3 regions of the Arsenophonus apicola genome follow, and region 1 is predicted to be linked to each of the others. Evidence: predicted binding sites of a transcription regulator. Region 1 holds the regulator's gene; each other region holds the start of a gene.

Evidence for each region. The regulator Fur, encoded in region 1, represses iron uptake genes when iron is present. The targets are predictions, from matches to a motif close to ATAATAATGAGAACNACTATCAA.
Region 2: the regulator Fur is predicted to act here: its motif matches at 1,522-1,544, upstream of sodA (superoxide dismutase [Mn]).
Region 3: the regulator Fur is predicted to act here: its motif matches at 1,960-1,982, upstream of feoA (ferrous iron transporter A).

Annotation. Positions count from the first base shown of each region.
Region 1 covers NZ_CP084222.1:2,260,888-2,265,652, forward strand. Annotated here, with positions in the region: gene LDL57_RS10720 (type I secretion system permease/ATPase) at 1-76, shown strand, start outside; gene ybfE (LexA regulated protein) at 257-538, shown strand; gene fldA (flavodoxin FldA) at 726-1,259, shown strand; gene fur (ferric iron uptake transcriptional regulator) at 1,414-1,881, shown strand; gene LDL57_RS10740 (hypothetical protein) at 2,183-2,497, shown strand; gene LDL57_RS10745 (Tle-like phospholipase domain-containing protein) at 2,658-3,641, opposite strand; gene glnS (glutamine--tRNA ligase) at 3,859-4,765, opposite strand, start outside.
Region 2 covers NZ_CP084222.1:36,703-41,467, forward strand. Annotated here, with positions in the region: gene acs (acetate--CoA ligase) at 1-1,274, opposite strand, end outside; gene sodA (superoxide dismutase [Mn]) at 1,614-2,240, shown strand; gene trpS (tryptophan--tRNA ligase) at 2,537-3,580, opposite strand; gene LDL57_RS00170 (phosphoglycolate phosphatase) at 3,582-4,286, opposite strand; gene rpe (ribulose-phosphate 3-epimerase) at 4,286-4,765, opposite strand, start outside.
Region 3 covers NZ_CP084222.1:168,857-173,621, forward strand. Annotated here, with positions in the region: partial or broken gene feoB (Fe(2+) transporter permease subunit FeoB) at 1-1,572, opposite strand, end outside; gene feoA (ferrous iron transporter A) at 1,631-1,867, opposite strand; gene LDL57_RS00695 (Tex family protein) at 2,176-4,497, opposite strand; gene greB (transcription elongation factor GreB) at 4,687-4,765, shown strand, end outside.

The sequences.
Region 1 (4,765 bases):
TCTACTTAGGTTAAATGGGTTTTATGCTCAACTCTGGTATCAGCAAATAGGATCAAAGGCAAAAATAAACGCTTAAACATGACATGAGTCGCCAGTAAGCTCACATGTATCTGTTTTACTGGCTATGTCTAATTTAACTTGCTCACTAATAGATTGCTTTATCAATAGGATATATTTTATCTGATAGTAGCGATAGTTATCATGCTAGGGTATGATTGTTTTAAGTAACTAGCAAATTTCCATCAACATTTAAATTATGGCAAAAGAGCAGACTGATCGCACAACCCGGGATCTATTCGCCGATGAACTTAGACCAGGGCGTCCGAAAACCAATCCCTTATCTCGACATGAACAATTAAAAATCAATAAACGAAATCAATTAAAACGTGATAAGAGCAAAGGCTTACGTCGTGTCGAATTAAAAATCAATGAGCGTGCTGTTGCAACATTAAATATGCTAGCGCAAGAACAGAAAATAAGCCGTAGTGAACTAATAGAACAAATATTACTGACACAATTAGCAAAGAAAAAGCAATGAATTGCAGTTTTATTGGTTTATTTTGTCTAAAACACACAAAATTGACAGAATTATGCAGTTATTTTCGTCAAAATAATGGTCATTTAATTATTTATTAATCAACTGTTATTATCTTTCCTATTACTACTATTAGTAACAATAAGATAACTAAACAACGCAAATTAAAATTAAGAGGTTTATTTACTTTATGGCAATCATAGGTATCTTCTTCGGCAGTGATACTGGCAATACAGAAAATATTGCCAAAATGATCCAAGAAAAGCTTGGCGGCACTGATATTGCTGAAATTCATGATATTGCTAAAAGCAGTAAAGAGGATATTGAAGCATTTGATATTTTACTATTCGGTATTCCTACCTGGTATTATGGTGAAGCACAGTGTGACTGGGACGATTTCTTTCCGACATTGGAAGAAATTGATTTTGACGGTAAGCTGGTCGCTATTTTTGGTTGTGGCGATCAAGAAGATTATGCCGAATATTTTTGTGATGCTATGGGTACCGTAAAAGAGATTATTGAACCTAAAGGGGCTAGCATTATTGGCCACTGGCCAACTGAAGGTTACCACTTTGAAGCATCAAAAGGACTTGCTGATGACAATAACTTTATTGGTCTTGCCATTGATGAAGACCGGCAACCGGAACTAACCGATCAACGCGTGGAGTGTTGGGTAAATCAAATAATCGACGAGCTTGAATTGCAAGCCATCATTGATAGATAAATGTCATTTTTTTGTACATGATAATTCCTGCAAATTGTGTAATGATATTAAGACATATATAATTGTAAAATTAGTTTGAAAGAAACAGTATGCTACTGTTAACAATGTTTTGATATTATTGAATTCACTACTAATGCAACAAGGTAGGATCCGCATGACCGACAACAATAAAGCATTGAAGAATGCAGGGCTTAAAGTAACGCTTCCACGTTTGAAAATTTTAGAGGTATTACAAGAGCCAGAGTGCCATCACGTCAGTGCGGAAGATCTCTATAAAAAACTCATTGATATGGGGGAAGAGATTGGCCTCGCAACGGTTTATCGTGTTCTAAACCAATTTGATGAAGCGGGTATTGTTACTCGCCATAACTTTGAAGGCGGTAAATCAGTTTTTGAACTGACACAACAATATCACCACGATCACTTAATTTGTTTAGATTGTGGTAAAGTTATTGAATTTAGTGATGAATCGATTGAAACAAGACAAAAAAACATCGCCGAACGTCATGGTATTAAACTCTCTAATCACAGTCTCTATCTCTATGGACATTGCTCAAAAAAAGACCATTGTGATGAAAACGACTTGGGGCACCCTGCCCGCAATAGTAAAGAAGAAAAATAACCCTGCCTATCACTGTTTTTGTTATTAATCAGATAAAACAACGAAGCCCGCAGGTGCTAGCAACACCTACGAGCCTCTGACCACAACATTAACAGGAGTAATGCTATGGCTAGTAGCAATAGTATTATAAACACATATCTAAAGCGCAATACTTTCCTTCACTATCATACCCATAAGATAGGCTCGAAAAGCTAGTTATTACGCTTGATTTTCATATTGGTGAGAGAAAAAGTGCAAGCCCACGCGATATTGACCACGTTTCCATTATTACTTATCTGTCGTCAATCATTGGGGGTGCACAATGCTGTCTGATAGCAATATTCTTTTTTCCGAATTAGCTAATGTGCTTCGCAAGCTAGATATCTCACATTTGAGTACCGATGATATCCTACAGTTAGCAAATAGCAGCAAAGAGTGTTGCGCTGGATTATGCCATAATTTACATTTTCTGGCGAAAACCTTGCTTTCTTTGGCAGATAATAAAGTATCAAAGTTCTCTATGGCTAGCCTATGTCAATTAGGTCATGGATTGTCAGCTATTGCTATTTTGCTACCTGCTTTAATTCAACTACAAAAATCTGTTGAACAACAAATTAGCAATATTCCCGAGGATTAATATTAATCGTCGCTTCCATTTTGATTATCAATGGAAGCGTCAATAACGTTTATTTCTCTTTTACAATCCTGCGCACACAGCTTGAAAATGTATTCATTACATCAAAGAAATATTTTAACACTGATAAAAATAGGGTTAAAAAACGCTAGCAGCTATGTTCTCAAACTGCTTGCTGATACAAAGTACGAATATGATTTACATATCTGCTATGTGCGGCTAAGGCGCTATCTTTTTTCTCCGCTATCTGCGGAATAATTTTAACGCTACCAATATGATCAACCGCAAAAAATTTATCTAACTTTGGAATAATATCACCATCGATATAGTAGTGATTAATATTAGCCTTAACTTTTTTTAAGTTGGCTAAATTGCTATATTGCGCTAACAAGTCGTTCTGTAAACCTAAGCCAAGTTGAGCGCTGCTAAAACATTCTGCTCGAATAGCCTTTTCTGTAGTAGATACTTTCAGCGCAGAATAAGCGGCTAAGCCTCCGCCTAATGAATGACCGCTGGTTGAAAGACTATATTTTTGCCATTTCTCATGTTGCATAAGTAGTTGCAAATGATGCAGTAGCTGGCTAGCTTGCTTATAACAAGCAGGAATGTCACCAAACACATTATTAATATTCGCATTGCATTGATTAATAAAAGTTCTCGGATTCTTCATATAACGCGGCGCTCCACCACTTACCGCTTCACCACTGGTGGTACCACCAAAAACTAAGCGAATTTCCTGCCTAACTTTATTGTGAAAAATATAAGCGACTAATCCGGTTTTACTATCATTTAATAAACCATGCTGCGGATACAGTTTTATATTGCTCTTTTTAGATAGGAAGCTGGCCAATTCACGATCGATCCCCCACTGGGTGGCTTCTAATGTGGCAAGGTTACGGTTGTACACAAAATCAGCTAATAACGCATCATGATAATGTTGCTTGATGCTGGCTTTATTTAACAGGAGACTTAATTTTTGACAAGTATGCAACTTATTTAACGACGTTTTTTGTTGTAATATTTCCACATTACTATTATGGATAGTCTTTAATGAAGAGAGCATATTGTCCTTAGGAGATATTAGCTGCGACTCTTTAGGCAAAAACACATTTTTTATTAAATAGCTTGAATTGATAAAGTTTGGCATGGCATAACATCCTTATTAATGGCCAATGGGTCAGTTTAATAATTATATTTGCCAAAGAGTGATTATCTTGTTTTAACCAACTAGAAATCTATGACTTAAAGCCATATTTTTCTATTTAAAAAATATACTACCCAAATAAACCCTCTCTCTTCTTTTTAATAAAAAAAGCGTGGTTATCAACCACGCTTTTTATAGTGACTATCAATGATATAATTTCTTAGCTGGCTATTTTTGCCCAACTATCTCTTAACCCTACCGTGCGATTAAATACCAACTGTTCAGCCGTATGATCATGGCTATCAGCACAAAAATAGCCCTCGCGTTCAAACTGATAAGCTTTTCCAGCTTGCGCGGTAATTAAACTTGGTTCAACAAACCCACGCCGAATCACTAAAGAATCTGGATTAATAACGGCTAAAAAGTCCTCTTCTGCGGCAGGATTAGGCACCGTAAATAAGCGATCATACAACCTGATTTCTGCTGGCAGCGCATGTAATGCACTTACCCAATGGATAACCCCTTTGACTTTACGTCCGTCGGCAGGATCTTTATTTAATGTATCAGCATCATAAGTACAATAAATCGTAGTAATATTACCTGCTGCATCTTTATCAACCCGATTAGCCTGTACAATATAAGCATTACGTAAACGCACCTCTTTACCTAAAACTAAGCGCTTATATTGCCGATTAGCTTCTTCACGAAAATCAGCCCGATCAATATAAAGTTCTCGACTAAATGGGACTTGACGGGTACCCATCTCAGGTTTGTTCGGGTGATTATACATTGTCAGCATCTGCTCACTAGCAAGCATATTTTCAATCACTAATTTTATTGGATCTAATACCGCCATGGCTCGTGGTGCATTTTCATTTAGATCATCACGAATGCAAGACTCCAATGCTGCCATTTCAACCGTATTATCTTGCTTGGTAACGCCAATACGCCGACAAAACTCACGAATTGATGCAGCCGTATAGCCACGCCGACGTAAACCTGAAATAGTTGGCATTCTAGGATCATCCCAATTTTCAACCCTGTTTTCTGCCACTAACTGATTTAGTTTACGTTTTGACATCACCGTATAGGCAAGATTTAAACGTGAAAACTCATACTGTCTTGTA
Region 2 (4,765 bases), 1.1 Mb from region 1:
GGTAAAAGCATAAAACCGCCGGTTTCAGTTTGCCACCATGTATCAATAATAGGGCAATGGCTATTACCTATTTTTTTGTAGTACCATTCCCAAGCTTCTGGGTTAATAGGTTCACCGACATAGCCTAAAATTTTTAAAGAATTACGCTGGGTACCTTCAATAGCTTTATCACCTTCGGCCATCAAAGCACGTATTGCCGTTGGTGCAGTATATAAAATATTTACTTTATGTTTATCAATTACTTGGCTCATACGGTTTATACTTGGATAGTTAGGTACTCCTTCAAACATTAACGTAGTGGCGCCATTGGATAGAGGGCCATAAATTAAGTAACTATGACCTGTTATCCAACCTATATCAGCAGTACACCAATAAGTTTCTTTTGCCTGATAGTCAAAGGCGTATTTGAAAGTAAGAGAAATATAAACTAAATAGCCTCCAGTGGTGTGTAAAATGCCTTTTGGTTTACCTGTTGAACCTGAGGTATAAAGAATAAATAAAGGATCTTCTGCATTCATTTCTTCAGCAGGACAATCAGCGTTAAGCCCTTTAATAATTTCATGCCACCAGTGATCACGTTTTTGTTGCCAGTCGATTTGATTACCGGTTCGCTTAAAAACAATAACATTATTAATTGTTTTGACAGTCGGGTTTTTTAACGCTTCATCAACATTTTTTTTCAGCGGTATAGTACGATTTGCTCTTAACCCTTCATCTGCGGTAATAATAAGTTTAGCTTTACTGTCAGTAATGCGTCCTGCAATAGCTTCTGGTGAAAATCCAGCAAAGATAACAGAGTGAATAGCGCCAATGCGTGTGCATGCTAACATGGCGATAGCGGATTCAGGTATCATCGGCATATAAATGGCAACAACATCGCCTTTTTTGATGCCTAGTTTTTTTAACGCATTGGCAAATAGACAGACATCATGATGAAGTTGGCGGTAGGTTATATGATAAAATTGTGATGGGTCATCGCCTTCCCAAATGATTGCAGTTTGATCACCACGTAATTGTAAATGGCGATCTAGGCAGTTAGTACTTAAATTTAAAGTGCCGTCTTCAAACCATTGGATGTTAATGTGACCCGGGTCAAATGAAGTGTTTTTTACTTTGGTATAAGGTTTTATCCAATCAACGATTTGACCTTTTTCTCGCCAAAATGCGTCAGGATCTTCAAGTGATAATTGATAATCTTGTAAATACTGTTTTTTATTAATTAAGGTACGTGCGGCAATTTCAGTAGGAATGGGGTACTTGAATGTTGATATCATATTTTTCTTCTCCTCATTTGGGTTAATCATATGCTAAATAGCGATTAACTAACCCTATGTGTAAGAATTTGTTTTTTTTTTGTGTTAGTGATCACGTAAATGTTGCTGCTTCATTTTATTTTAATTGTTTGTTAATTAATTATTATGTTTAAATTCATTTAATTGATGTTTTTTATTGTAATTTTTATTTTGATGTAATTAATGAGTTGTTTTTTATAGATAATAAAAAACCTTAAAAAATGTATTGTTTATAATTGTTTTCAATATGATGGTAATCCTTGTAAAATAAGTATTGATTAAAACATTTATTTTATATTTCAGTAACAGGAGTTAATGAAAATGAGCTATACATTACCTTCCCTACCTTATGAATATGGGGCACTAGAGCCACATTTTGATGAAAGGACAATGAGGATCCATCATACCAAACATCACCAAACATATGTCAACAATACCAATGATGCTTTAAAAGATTTTCCTGAGCTTGCCAAACTTGATATATATGATTTAATTCAAAATTTAGATAAAGTGCCATCTGATAAGCGTACCTTTTTACGCAATAATGCAGGCGGGCATGCCAATCATAGTATGTTTTGGATTGGATTAAAAATTGGTACTGAACTAAAAGGTGAGCTGAAATCGGCAATTGAACGTGATTTTGATAGTGTAGAAAATTTTAAAGAAATCTTTGAAAAAGCGGCTGCAACTCGTTTCGGTTCTGGTTGGGCGTGGTTAGTCTTGAAATCGGATGGAAAACTGGCGGTTGTTTCGACAGCTAATCAAGATAATCCGTTAATGGGTGAGTCTATTTCCGGTGTTTCTGGTTATCCTATTTTAGGGCTTGATGTTTGGGAACATGCTTATTACCTTAAATATGAAAATCGTCGTCCTGAATATATTAAAGCTTTTTGGTCGGTTGTTAACTGGGATGAAGCTGCGAAACGTTTTGCGCAAAAAGTAAAATAACATTGACGATACCTGTTTGTTTCTTTTCAATGTTAGTGGTGCCAGATTACTTACTGGCCTACTAATATTTTTGGGATAACAATTAAAAATATAACAATAAAAATTACAAAACACTGTTAATTGTTTATATAATCAGTTGAAAAAAATAATTTCTTTTACTAAATATTGTTTCCTTGTTTGATAAATATATTAATAAAATAAAGATTTGCTCTTATTTTACTTTTCATTGTTATTAATTTTTATAAATAATTTATTCTTAGTGTCAATCTCCCACGTATTTTACGGGGAGAAGAGAGTTAATTTTTTATAGGATTAATAAAACCAATAGCATCATAAACTTTACTAAGCGTTATTTGAGCGCGAGCCTCTGCTTTGCTAGCACCTTCAGACATAATATCATTTAATAATTTTTCGTTATTACGAAATTCATCAAAACGACTTTGGATATTTATTAACATATCAGAAACAGCTTCAGCAACAGTGTTTTTAAGATCGCCATACATTTTTCCAGCAAATTGTTTTTCTATCTCCGAGGTAGATATAGCTGTTATGCCAGAAAGGATATCTATTAGATTAGAAATACCCGGTTTATTTTCTAAATCATAGTAAATTTGTGGTGGCTCGTCAGAGTCAGTGACAGCACGTTTTATCTTTTTAGCTGCTGATTTAGGATTTTCTAATAAGGTTATAACATTATTGCGATTATCGTCTGATTTTGACATCTTTTTTTGCGGTTCTTGTAGAGACATAACCCGCGCGCCTTTTTCCGGAATAAAGGGATCGGGTATAGTAAATATTTCACCATAGAGCGAATTAAAACGTTGAGCGATATCACGGCTTAATTCTAAATGTTGTTTTTGATCAATACCAACCGGGACTTGGTTTGTCTGGTAAAGTAAAATATCTGCAGCCATTAATACTGGATAATCAAATAATCCAGCATTAATATTTTCAGCATGACGGGTTGATTTGTCTTTAAATTGTGTCATGCGGCTTAATTCACCAAAATAGGTGTAACAGTTAAGGGCCCAGCTAAGTTGAGCATGTTGAGGAACATGGGATTGAACAAAAATAATACTTTTTTTAACATCGATACCGCAAGCTAGATATAAGGCTAATGTATCAAGCGTACGCTTTCTTAACTCTTTGGGATCTTGACGGACTGTAATGGCATGTTGATCAACAATACAATAAATACAGTCATATTTATCTTGCATGTGAACCCATTGACGTAATGCGCCAATATAGTTGCCGATGGTTAATTCCCCAGACGGTTGAGCCCCACTGAATACAATAGGTTTTTTGAGAGTATTAGTTGATTTTATTGGGGGTGTATTCATATTACGATTCCAGAATTTTCAAAGGTGGTAGTCCTAACGCAGGAAGTAGATCGGCAAAATTATCTAATACATAATCTGGTTTACTTAATGCGATAGATTCACCATAGTTATATCCATAAGTTAAACCCGCACAAGGACAGCCAGCCGCTTTAGCAGCTAAGATATCGTTATGAGAATCGCCGACAAATAATAATTGATTTTTATGTAGGCCAAATTTTCCCATTGTAAGATATAGTGGAGCCGGATGGGGTTTTTTCTCTTTTACGTCATTTCCCCCTAATATTAAAGAAAAATAAGAATTAATTGCTAATTTTTTTAATAAAGGGGCAATAAATGGTGTTGGTTTATTGGTGACGATTGCCATTGGAAAAGGTTGTTTGGCTAATTCTGCTAATGTTTCTTTTACTCCAGGAAAAAGCTGACTACCTGTTATGACTGTTGTTGCATAAATTTTATCAAATAGTTGATGAATATTATTTTTTATTTTTGGTGTAATTTTAATATTTGCCCAAGTTAATGCGCGTTCTATCATAATATCGACACCATTACCAACCCAAGTGGAAACAAGTTCTTTACCGGCAGCAGGTAATTGCTGATTAATTAAAGCATGATCTAAGGCATCAGCTAATCCGCCAACACTGTCGACTAATGTACCATCCAAATCAAATGCGATAGCTTGAATATCGGTTAATTTTTTTAATGTCATTAAATCGCCTCAGCTAATTTTTTACGCATAGCATCAATGACAGTTTTGTAATCTGGTTGATTAAAGATTGCAGAACCTGCGACAAAAGTGTCAGCGCCTGCATTTGCAACATTAATAATATTATTAACATTGATGCCACCATCAACTTCTAGGCGAATATTATAACCATTACTATCAATCATTTTACGAACTTGACGCAATTTATTTAGGGTTTGTGGAATAAAAGATTGCCCACCAAAACCAGGATTTACCGACATAATTAGGATCATATCTAATTTATCTATTACGTAATCTAAATAGTTCAATGGTGTTGCAGGATTAAACGCTAACCCGGCTTTACATCCGTTATCTTTAATTAATTGTAATGTGCGATCAATATGCTCGCTTGCTTCAGCGTGAAAGGTAATATAGGTTGCACCAGCTTTAGCAAAATCTGGGATCAGTCTATCTACTGGTTTTACCATCAAATGTACATCAAT
Region 3 (4,765 bases), 1.2 Mb from region 1:
GGCAATAATAATTACTTTTCCTGCTCTTAACACAAAACCTTTCAGTCTTTGCCAGGTTTGTAACAGTAATGTTTTTAAGTGTGGTACATGGTAGACCGGTAATTCCATGATAAAAGGCGAAGATGCGCCCCGTGCAATAGTATATTTCAATAACAACCCGGTTAGGATCGCAATGACAATACCTAATAAATAAAGAGAAAAAACAATACTTGCTCCATTTTTGCCAAAAAAAGCAGCTGCAAAAACAGCAAAGATAGCTAATCTTGCGCCACAAGACATAAAAGGTGCCATCAAAATGGTGATTAATCGTTCGCGTGGAGTATCTAATGTCCGTGCTCCCATAATGGCAGGCACATTACAACCAAAACCGACTATCTAAGGAACAAAAGATTTACCAGGCAAACCTAGTGCTTGCATCAGTCTATCCATGACAAATGCCGTGCGTGCCATATAACCTGAGTCTTCCAATATAGAAAGGAATAAATACATTAAACCAATTTGGGGAACTAATGGTAATACCGTGTTAATACCGCCCCCAACCCCTTGGGCAAGGAAAACAGTCAGCCATTGTGGTAAATTAAAAGTATGACCAACCCATTGAATTCCATGAATGAAAATGGCTTCTGATCCACCTTCAAAGAGGGGTTGTAATGCACCACCGATATTGATAGCAAGTATAAACATTAAATACATGATAAAAAGAAATGTAGGCAACCCAAGCCAGCGATTAAGGACGAAATTATCAATAAATTGCGTTAAGCTATTAGGTTTTGCCGTTTCAGTATTAATGACCGCTTCGCAAAGGGTTGCAATAGTTTGATAGCGTGCATCAGCAATGATAAGTTCAGGTTCTTCAGCTTGTTGGGATTGCAAATGTGCTTTTATTTTACCTAATCTATCAGTGGAAATAGCGCTACGTTCGCGGCTATAGATATCACCTTCTAATATTTGTAGTGCTAACCAACGGCGCTGTTGATGACTGAATGTATTATGGTCGATAATTTGAGTTAATTTTTCCACTTCAGTGAGCAAAATATCGGGATAGTGGATGAGGGTTGAAATAAGATTATTGCTATGCTGATCGATCGCTTGTTTTAATTTGCTAATACCTTTTGCGCGAGTCGATACTAAGGGAATAACAGGGCAACCTAGGCGTGCCTGAAGTTCATCAATATTAATGTGAATATTTTGGTTTTCAGCAATATCCAACATGTTAAGCGCGACGAGACAAGGTACACCTAATTCAATAAGTTGTATTGTTAGATAAAGATTACGTTCGAGGTTAGCGGCATCGATAACATTGATCAGCATATCCGCTTCGCCACTCAGGATGAAATGACAAGCAATTTGTTCATCGAGTGAGGTTTGTTCTGAAATAGTTGTTAATGAATAGGTGCCAGGTAGGTCAACTAATTCAATATCATATTCCGAGGTTGCAAAGCGGCCAACCTTTCGCTCAACGGTGACACCAGCCCAATTTCCCACACGTTGGCGAGCGCCTGTTAATTGATTAAAGAGTGTCGTTTTACCGGCGTTAGGGTTGCCAATAAGGCCAATAGTTAATGATTTCATAGTTCTGGGGTCAGATGAGTAATAAGTAATAGGCTATTTAGTTAACATAAAAATATTTTTATACTACTTGGTTGCCGGCATCGTCTAAATTTAATAGTGCAAGATCTTTTTTTCTTACGATCAAGTTCATACGGCGAGTTTGGATTTGAATAGGATCACCAAGCGGCGCTATACGAATAACGTTAAAAAAAGATCCAGGTAACATGCCTAAAGAAAGTAACTTCTGGCGGTAAGCTGGATTTATTTCTGATGAAAATCCGACAATTTTGTATCGATGATTAGGAAGAATTGACATAGACACTTCCACTATAAAGCCAAAAAATAAAGATACCGTAAATAGGTACCAGACGAATAGCAAAATTAATAAGAAATATTATCATTATCACATTAATAATGATAATCATAATTATGTGCTACTCGTATTAATTTAGCGCTTTTTTTAAATGACAGCAATTGATATTGATCAATCGTTACTTTGAGAGTGAACTATTGGCAGCAAAATTAGCGTTAATTCATTATTTTTATTAAAAAAACGATTTTTTATAACAGAATAGGTAATAGCCTGATACTAGATCAAACTATTAGCTATATAAATATTGACTATTAGCGCTTTTTATTAAGTGCCGCCGCCAGCGCATCACCCATAACACTATTACCGAATAGTGTATTGCTTTGTTGGGATGTTTTGGTTGAACTGGCTGAGGGGACATTTCTGCCTGTTTGCTGCTTATTACGATGTTGTGGTGTATCTACTGTTTTCTCATCTAGGCGCATGGTCAGCGCAATTCGTTTACGGTTTAAATCAATATCAATGATTTTAACGGTGATAATATCACCTGCCTTGACTATGGAATGCGGATCTTTAATAAATTTATCAGACAAGGAGGAAATGTGTACCAGACCATCCTGGTGAACGCCAATATCGACAAACGCGCCAAAATTGGTCACATTGGTCACCGAACCTTCTAATATCATACCTACTTTGAGATCTTCCATTGTTTCAATGCCATCGACAAAGGTGGCTGTTTTAAATTCTGGTCGCGGGTCTCGTCCAGGCTTTTCTAATTGCTTTAAAATATCATTTACCGTCGGAATACCAAATTTATCAGTAGTAAACTGTTCTGGTTTGAGGTTATTGAGCACGCTAGTGTTACCCATGATCATTTTTAAGGGTTGCTTAGTGGTTAATAAAATTTTTTCTACGATTGGATAAGCTTCAGGATGAACTGTTGAGGCATCGAGAGGATTATTCCCTGCCATAATGCGTAAAAACCCCGCGCACTGCTCAAAAGCTTTTGTACCAAGACGCGTAACTTGTAATAGTTGTTTGCGGTCATTAAAGCGCCCGTGTTCGTTACGCCAATTAACAACATTTTGGGCAATTGTTTTACTTAGCCCTGCAACATGAGAAAGGAGAGCAACAGAGGCGGTATTTAGATCGACTCCGACTGCGTTTACACAATCTTCGACTACCGCTGCTAATTTTTTAGCGAGTAAAGTTTGGTTAACATCATGTTGGTATTGGCCAACACCAATTGATTTGGGATCAATTTTTACTAATTCAGCTAACGGGTCTTGTAAACGACGAGCAATAGAGACTGCACCACGTAAAGAGACATCGAGAGTGGGAAATTCTTGTGCCGCTAACTCAGAGGCTGAGTAAACTGAAGCGCCAGATTCACTAACGATCACTTTCTGTGCAGTAATATTTGGGTACTGTTTTTTAACTGCGGCGAAAAAGCGTTCCGTTTCACGCGAAGCAGTACCATTACCAATGGCCACCAAGGCAACTTTATATTTCTCACATAAGGATGCAATAGTTGCTGCAGATTTTGTTGCTTGACCGGTATGAGGATAAATCGTGTCGGTAGTAATGAGTTTGCCTGTCCCATCAACAATAGCAACTTTAACGCCCGTGCGTAAGCCAGGATCTAATCCCATGGTGGTATGCATACCGGCAGGCGCTGCCATTAAAAGGTCATGTAGATTACGTGCGAAAACATGGATCGCTTCTTCTTCTGCTTTTTCCCGTAAGGTAGCCATCAATTCTGTTTCAAGATGTAACAGAATTTTGACTCGCCATGTCCAACTGATAACAGCTCTTCGCCATTTATCTGCTGGTGCATTATTTAAATGTAAGCCAAAGTGTTGAGTAATAATTTCTTCACAATAACTTTCTTTTGGCGATGGTTCAAATTGTGGATCGGCATTAAGTGATAATTGTAAAATGCCACCGTTACGGCCACGAAACATGGCAAGCGCTCGGTGGGAAGGGATATGCGCAATAAGCTCATGGTGATCAAAATAATCGCTAAATTTTGTTCCTACTGTTTCTTTGCCTTCGATTACTTTGGCTGTTAAGTGGGCATTTTTCCACAAATAATTACGAATTTTGCTAAGTAAATTTGCATCTTCAGCGAAGCGTTCCATTAGAATATAGCGGGCACCATCAAGTGCAGCTTTAGTGTCATTAATATTTTTTTGTGGATCAATAAAGGTTTCGGCTATCTGTTCCGGTATATGTTGGGGCTCATTCCATAATCGCTCCGCCAGAGGCGCTAAGCCAGCTTCAATTGCTATTTGGCCTCGGGTACGACGTTTGGGCTTATAAGGTAAATAGAGATCTTCAAGCTCAGTTTTATTAAATGTGTTATTAATCGCTTCAGCAAGTTCAGCGGTAAGCTTTCCTTGTTCATTAATCGATTTTAGAATAGTTTGGCGGCGTTCGTTTAATTCACGTAAGTAACTTAAACGCGTTTCAAGTTTACGCAGTTGATTATCATCGAGCCCGCCTGTGACTTCTTTACGATAGCGGGCAATAAAGGGAACGGTATTTCCTTCATCGAGTAATGTAATAGCTGAAAGTACTTGCGCTGGTGTGGTGTCTAATTCATGTGCAATAATTTTGCTTAAGGATTTATTCATCATTTTAGTTTCTTCAATACTTAAATAGGACGCAATTATCTGCTTATGTGCACATTTATACGTGTTGAAAACAATAATTTCCAGTTAACATTATATTTGGATATTAGAACCTGATGTAGTCAACGAAAACTTTTTTTTGAATTATATATAGTAATTAGTTTAAATTAAGGTTAATCATACTGAGTTTTTATTGTGAAAAATAATTATATTACTCGTGAAGGCTGGAACAATCTTGAAAAAGAGTTGAAGTTTCTTTGGCGAAAGGAGC